Regions from separate parts of the Micromonospora pallida genome, predicted to be linked through region 2. Evidence: riboswitches for the same ligand, from Rfam matches in the RefSeq annotation. Region 2 holds a riboswitch; the other holds the start of a gene.
The links. A riboswitch is a leader RNA that binds a small molecule or an ion and turns the genes downstream of it on or off. The one in region 2 is predicted to bind ZMP and ZTP.
Positions count from the first base shown of each region.

Region 1 (3,386 bases), 4.1 Mb from region 2:
CGGCCTCGTCACCAGCCCGGCCGCCTCCCCGTTCCCGGGCTATCTCATCGCCAACGCCTTCCCCTCCGGCCGGGCCGTCGCCGCCATCCTGCTCGTCGCGGCCGGACTGGCCATCGCCGTCCACCTGCTGCGTCACCCACCCCGCACTGCCGCCACCAGCGCCCTCGTCTGCGGGTACGGGCTACTCGCCGCGATCGCCCTGATGCCGGCCACCCGCTTCGGATACCTGCTCTACCCGCTCGCCCTCCTGGTCTGGGCACCCGCCCTCCGACTCGCCATTGCCGACGACGCCTCGTCCCTCCGACCCACCACGACCAACGGCGCCTCTTCTCTCCGACCCACCACGACCAACGGCGCCTCTTCCCCCGACTCCGCTGCGAAAACGACCAACAAGGCGTAAACCTGAGGGTATGACCACATACCGCGACCGCACCGAGGCAGGCGAAGCGATCGCCGACCGGCTCGGCGGGCTCGTCGGCCAACCGGACGTCACCGTGCTCGGGCTCGTCCGAGGCGGCGTCCCGGTCGCCCAGCAGGTCGCCACCCGGCTCGGCGCGCCCCTGGACGTCCTGGTGGTCCGCAAACTCGGCATGCCCTGGGCACCTGAGGTGGCATTCGGCGCCCTCGGCCCCGGCGGCGTCCGCGTCCTCAACGAACCGATCGCCGGCCGCCTCGCCCCCGACGACGTCACCGAAGTCGTCCGCCGCGAACAGGCCGAACTGGACCGCCGGGAACAGCTCTACCGAGCCGGCCGCGCACCCGTCGACCTCACCGGCCGTACCGCCGTCGTCGTCGACGACGGCCTGGCCACCGGCGCGACCGCCCGCGCCGCCGTCCAGGTCGCCCGCCACCTCGGTGCCCGCCGCGTCGTGGTCGCCGTCCCGGTCGGCTCCGAAGAGGCGTACGAAATGCTCGCCACCGAGGCCGACCAGGTGGTCTGCATTCAACGGCCCCCCGACTTCGGCGCGGTCAGCCGCTACTACGACGACTTCCACGAGGTCTCCGACGAAGAAGTGACCGAAGCGCTCGCCACGGCTTCCTGACATTCACCAGGTACCGTCGAAACATGCAGCTCACCTGTCCCAAGTGCCACGGAGACATGCGCCAGTACGAGCGCAGCGGAGTCATCGTCGATCAGTGCGGCGAGTGCCGGGGAATCTTCCTCGATCGCGGCGAACTCGAAAAGCTGTTCGAGGCGGAGGCCAACTGGAACAAGCAGCAGGCCGCCGCCCCAGCCGCGCCGACGCCCCCCGGCCAGGCCCCGGGGCACGCCCCCGGCCAGCCCGGCGGGTACGTCCCCCCGCCGCCGCCCCCGCCCGGTGCCGCCCCGCACCAGCCCGGGTACGGCACCGTGCCCCCGCCGCCCCCGCCGCCCGGCTACCCGGCCGCGCCCGCACCCGCCTACGGCAGCCACGGCCACCAGCACCACGGCTACCACGGGCACTACCGCCGCAAGAAGCAGCACGGCTTCCTCGGCGACTTCTTCGGCTGATCCACCCGGCACTCCTCCGCCGAACCGGCCTCCGGCCAGCCCGAACTCCCTCGGGCTGGCCGGACCGGTGCGCCCCCGCCCCCAAGCCGCCCCCGGCCGGTTGGCTGGACAGGGCTGGAGCCAGTCCACGGCGACTACACTGTGGATCGGGCCGCGACTGGCGTTGAGGTGGAGCACCACCGGGGAACGGCCCGGCACCTGCCGTCGATGCCGTACGCCTGGGCAATCCTCCACGTGAACTCGGAGTGACCCATGGCCCAGACGCGTCCAGCTCGGCTGATGGACGGCCGTGACATCGCCCGTCGCATCGTCGACACCAGCTCCGCCGCAGCCGCCGACCTCCAGCGGCGCACCGGCACCGCACCCTGCCTGGCGACCGTGCTGGTCGGCGAGGATCCCGCCTCCGTGACCTACGTCCGGATGAAGCGCAACCGCTGCGAGCAGGCCGGCATCTGCTCCCGGCACGTCGCCCTGCCCGCCTCGACCACCACGGACACCCTCGTCGAGACGATCAGTGCACTGTCCCGGGATCCCGAGGTACACGGCATCCTGCTCCAACACCCGGTCGGGGCACACATCGACGAGCGCGCCGCGTTCGAAGCGATCGCTCCGGAGAAGGACGTGGACGGCGTCACCATGCGCTCCTTCGCCGCGATGTCGTTCGGGCTACCCCGGCTTCGTGTCCTGCACGCCCGGCGGCATTCTCCGGCTGCTCGACGAGTACCAGGTCGACCTGGCCGGTAAGCACGCCGTGGTGGTGGGCCGGAGCGCCATCCTGGGCAGGCCGGTTGGGCTGCTCCTGTTGGCACGGGACGCCACGGTCACCTACTGCCACTCCCGTACGGTCGACCTCCCCGCGATCACCCGGAAGGCCGATGTCCTGGTCGCGGCGGTCGGTCGGCCGCGTTTCCTCACCGGCGCGGACATCAAGCCCGGTGCGGTGGTGATCGACGCCGGATACAACCCGGGGAACGTCGGTGATGTCGACTTCGCGTCCGCCCGAGAGCGGGCCAGCCTGATCACCCCGGTCCCGGGCGGGGTCGGGCCGATGACCATCGCGGTCCTGCTGGCCCAGACGGTGGACGCGGCGACGCGTCAGCTCGCCGTGCGCTGACCGGACGAGCCCAATCCGTCAGACGATGGCCATGTCCACGAACCGCGACAGGTGCAGTTGTGCGGCCACGGTGACGGTGTCGGTCGGTCCATTCCGATGCTTAGCAACAATAAAATCCGCCTCCCCGGCCCGGGGGGACTCCTTGTCGTAGTAATCATCTCGGTGCAAAAGGATTACTACGTCAGCATCCTGTTCAATTGACCCAGATTCGCGCAAATCGGACAGCTGTGGGCGCTTGTCCGTACGCTGCTCGGGGCCACGGTTCAGCTGGCTCACCGCGATGACCGGGCACTCGACCTCCTTGGCGAGGAGCTTGAGCCCTCGGGACAGGTCGGCGACCTCCTGCTGCCGGCTCTCCGTACGCTTCGGCGAGGTCATGAGCTGGAGGTAGTCCACCACGATCATCTTGAGATCGTGCCTCTGCTTGAGCCGCCGCGCCTTCGACCTGATCTCCATCAGGTTCATGCTCGGGGTGTCGTCGACGAAGAGCGGCGCCTCGCTGATCTCGCCCATGCAGCGGGCCAGTTTGGTCCAGTCGTCGTCGGAGAGCTGCCCGCTCCGCAGCACGTGCAGCGGTACCCGCGCCTCGGCCGAGAGCAGTCGCATGACGATCTCGACCTTGCTCATTTCCAGCGAGAAGATGGCGGCAGCCTGATTTGCCCGAATTGCCGCATTTCGGGCAAAATCCATACTTGCTGTTGATTTGCCCAAACCAGGTCTTCCAGCAACGATGACGAGTTGCCCCGGGTGCAGGCCGTTGAGCAGGCGGTCCAGGTCGGA
Region 1 covers NZ_FMHW01000002.1:6,027,558-6,030,943, reverse strand. The annotation lists gene GA0074692_RS25335 (glycosyltransferase 87 family protein) at 1-400, shown strand, start outside; gene GA0074692_RS25330 (phosphoribosyltransferase) at 411-1,043, shown strand; gene GA0074692_RS25325 (TFIIB-type zinc ribbon-containing protein) at 1,067-1,492, shown strand; ZMP/ZTP riboswitch at 1,636-1,723, shown strand; gene GA0074692_RS36565 (tetrahydrofolate dehydrogenase/cyclohydrolase catalytic domain-containing protein) at 1,745-2,236, shown strand; gene GA0074692_RS36560 (Rossmann-fold NAD(P)-binding domain-containing protein) at 2,172-2,606, shown strand; gene dnaB (replicative DNA helicase) at 2,625-3,386, opposite strand, start outside.
Region 1: linked by a shared signal. The riboswitch ahead of GA0074692_RS36565 (tetrahydrofolate dehydrogenase/cyclohydrolase catalytic domain-containing protein) and the one ahead of GA0074692_RS08515 (glycine hydroxymethyltransferase) in region 2 are both predicted to bind ZMP and ZTP.

Region 2 (3,386 bases):
AGGGGGTCCTCGACCCGCGCGACGCGGCCCTCGCCGTCTCGGTCGGCGCGGACGCGGTGGTGGTCTCCAACCACGGTGGCCGGCAGTTCGACGGCGCGCCCGCCACCGTCACCATGCTGCCCGAGGTGCTGGCGGCGGTCGATGGGCGTGCTGAGGTGCTGCTCGACAGCGGCGTGCGCAGCGGCACCGACGTGCTGCGCGCCCTGGCGCTCGGCGCGACCGGCGTGCTGGTCGGCCGGCCGATGCTCTGGGCGCTCGCCGTCGACGGGCGGGCCGGCGCGGAACGGGCCCTGTCGATGCTCGCCGAGGAGCTGCGCGACGCGCTGGCTCTGGCCGGCTGCGCCGACCCGACCGAGGCCCGCGACCTGCGCGTGCTTACCGGCGGAGACCGGTGATGGTGGTGATCCGGTGTGGACGGCGATAATGGCACGATGGTCGCCTGGGAGTACGCATTGCTGGTCCGCCGTTACCAAGGGCAGGGACGCAGCTTCGAGGTCACGTTCACCTGGTACGGCCCGGACGGCAACCGCCGGGACGTCACCCCCTACGGCGACACCGCCATCGCCCACCTCAACCGAGTGGGCCGGGAAGGGTGGGAACTGGTCTCCGCCGCCGAGGACGTCAACAACATCCAGGGCACCACGGAGGTGCACCGCTACCACCTCAAGCGGCCGATCACGATCTGAGTCCGGGCCGGGCGGTGCCGGGCCCGACCGGCCCGGCACCGCCCGCCGTCAGCCGAGGTCGACGGTGGGGTAGAGCGGGAAGCCGGCGACCAGGTCGCTGGCCTGCTTGGCGACGCGCTCGGCGAGCGCCGGCTCGAGGACGTACTTCGCCTTCGACGGGGTGCCGTCGGCGTTCGCCCCGGGGCGGGTCTGGCTCAGCACGGTGTGGATCAGCTCGGCGGTCTCGTCCATCTGGGCGGTGCCGAGGCCCCGGGTGGTCAGCGCCGGCGTGCCGATCCGGATGCCGGAGGTGTACCAGGCCCCGTTCGGGTCCTGCGGCACGGCGTTGCGGTTGGTCACGATGCCGGAGTCCAGCAGGGCCTGCTCGGCCTGCCGGCCGGTGAGCCCGTAGCCGGTCACGTCGATGAGCACCAGGTGGTTGTCGGTGCCCCCGGTGACCAGGGTGGCCCCGCGCCGCAGCAGCCCCTCGGCGAGGGCCTGCGCGTTGGCGACGATGCGCTGGGCGTAGTCGGCGAAGTCCGGGCGGCGGGCCTCGGCCAGGGCGACCGCCTTGGCGGCCATCACGTGCGGCAGCGGACCGCCGAGCACCATCGGGCAGCCCCGGTCCACCTGGTCGGCCAGCTCCGGGCCGCAGAGCACCATGCCGCCGCGCGGGCCCCGCAGCGACTTGTGGGTGGTGGTGGTGACGATGTGCGCGTGCGGCACCGGGTCGAAGTCGCCGGTGAAGACCTTGCCGGCGACCAGCCCGGCGAAGTGCGCCATGTCCACCATGAAGGTGGCGCCCACCTCGTCGGCGATCTCCCGCAGGATGCGGAAGTTGACCTTCCGGGGGTACGCGGAGTAGCCACCGACCAGGATCAGCGGCTTGAACTCCCGGGCTGCCTCGGCGACCTTGTCGTAGTCGATCAGGCCGGTGGTCGGGTCGGTGCCGTAGCTGCGCTGGTCGAACATCTTGCCGGAGATGTTCGGCCGGAACCCGTGGGTGAGGTGCCCGCCGGCGTCCAGCGACATGCCGAGCATCCGCTGGTTGCCCAGCTCGCGGCGGAGCGCGAACCAGTCGGCCTCGGTCAGGTCGTTGACGTGCCGGGCCTGTGCCCGCTTCAGCGCCGGCGCCTCGACCCGGTCGGCCAGGATCGCCCAGAACGCGACCAGGTTGGCGTCGATGCCCGAGTGCGGCTGCGCGTACGCGTGCGCGGCCCCGAACAGCTCCCGGGCGTGCTCGGCGGCGAGCGCCTCGACCGTGTCGACGTTCTGGCAGCCGGCGTAGAACCGGCGGCCCACGGTGCCCTCGGCGTACTTGTCGCTGAACCAGTTGCCCATCGCCAGCAGGGTGGCCGGGGAGGCGTAGTTCTCACTGGCGATGAGCTTCAGCGACTCCCGCTGGTCGGCCAGTTCGGCGCCGATCGCGTCGGCCACCCGGGGCTCGACGGCGCGGATCGCCTCAAGGGCGCTGCGGAAAGCGGTGGACTCGGCGTTCGGCGACGACGGCATGCGACCTCCAGTACGGTGCGGAAGGCCCAGGCGCTCGGCGTGCGTCCTCATGACGGGGCCGCTTCCCGATGGTGCTCCATCCCCACGCGCCAGTCACGGCCCACCGGCGATCCTACCGGGTCGGCCCATCCGCCTCCGGTGTGCCTCCGCCGCCACTGGACCGGCCCGCGAGCCGACCACCGCCGGGCCTTGCTGCGGGAACGCCGTGCGCCCCGTGCGGGGACGCCACCCCGGCGGCCGGGTCCGTAAGATCATGGCCATGCTGGGGGAGGACGGCGGCAGCCTGGTCGCGATCAGTGATCTGCACGTCGGGTACGCGGACAACCGCCGGATCGTCGAGGAACTGCGGCCGGAGTCGCCGCAGGACTGGCTGCTTGTCGCCGGGGACGTCGGCGAGACGGTCGCGCACATCGAGCGGACGCTCGGGCAACTGCGCGAACGGTTCGCCAAGGTGATCTGGGTGCCGGGCAACCACGAACTCTGGACCCCGCCCACCGACCCGGTCACCCTGCGGGGCGAGGAGCGGTACCGGCACGTGGTCGACCTGTGTCGCAAGCTCGACGTGGTCACCCCGGAGGACCCGTACGAGATCTGGCGCGGCCCGGGCGGCCCGGTCCGGATCGTGCCGCTCTTCCTCGGTTACGACTACACGTTCCTGCCCGACGGGATGGACCGGGAGGCGGCGCTGGCCGAGGCGCACCGCACCGGCATCGTCTGCACCGACGAGTACATGCTCCACCCCGACCCGTACCCGAGCCGGCAGGCGTGGTGCGCGGCCCGGCTGGCGCAGACCCAGGCCCGGCTCGACGCGCTCGACGAGATGCCGACCGTGCTGGTCAACCACTACCCGCTGGTCCGGGAGCCGACCCGGATCCTGCGGTACCCGATCTTCGCGCAGTGGTGCGGGACGACCGCGACTGCCGACTGGCACCTGCGCTACCGGGCCGCCGCGGTCGTCTACGGCCACCTGCACGTCCCCCGCAGCACGGTGTACGACGGGGTACGGTTCGAGGAGGTCTCGGTCGGCTACCCCCGCGAGTGGAAGCGCCGGCCGAATCCGCCGCGACTGCGGCAGATCCTCCCCGCCCCGACCGGCGAGGTACCGGAGTGGCCGGCGAGCCAGCCGCTCCGCTGACCGGGCTCAGGCGGTCATCGCGTCGAGCGCCTTCTTGAGCGCCTTCGGCGCGGTCGGCGTACGCGGGGCGTCCG
Region 2 covers NZ_FMHW01000002.1:1,949,297-1,952,682, forward strand. The annotation lists gene GA0074692_RS08505 (alpha-hydroxy acid oxidase) at 1-395, shown strand, start outside; gene GA0074692_RS08510 (hypothetical protein) at 432-686, shown strand; gene GA0074692_RS08515 (glycine hydroxymethyltransferase) at 735-2,177, opposite strand; ZMP/ZTP riboswitch at 2,195-2,284, opposite strand; gene GA0074692_RS08520 (metallophosphoesterase family protein) at 2,437-3,312, shown strand; gene GA0074692_RS08525 (hemerythrin domain-containing protein) at 3,319-3,386, opposite strand, start outside.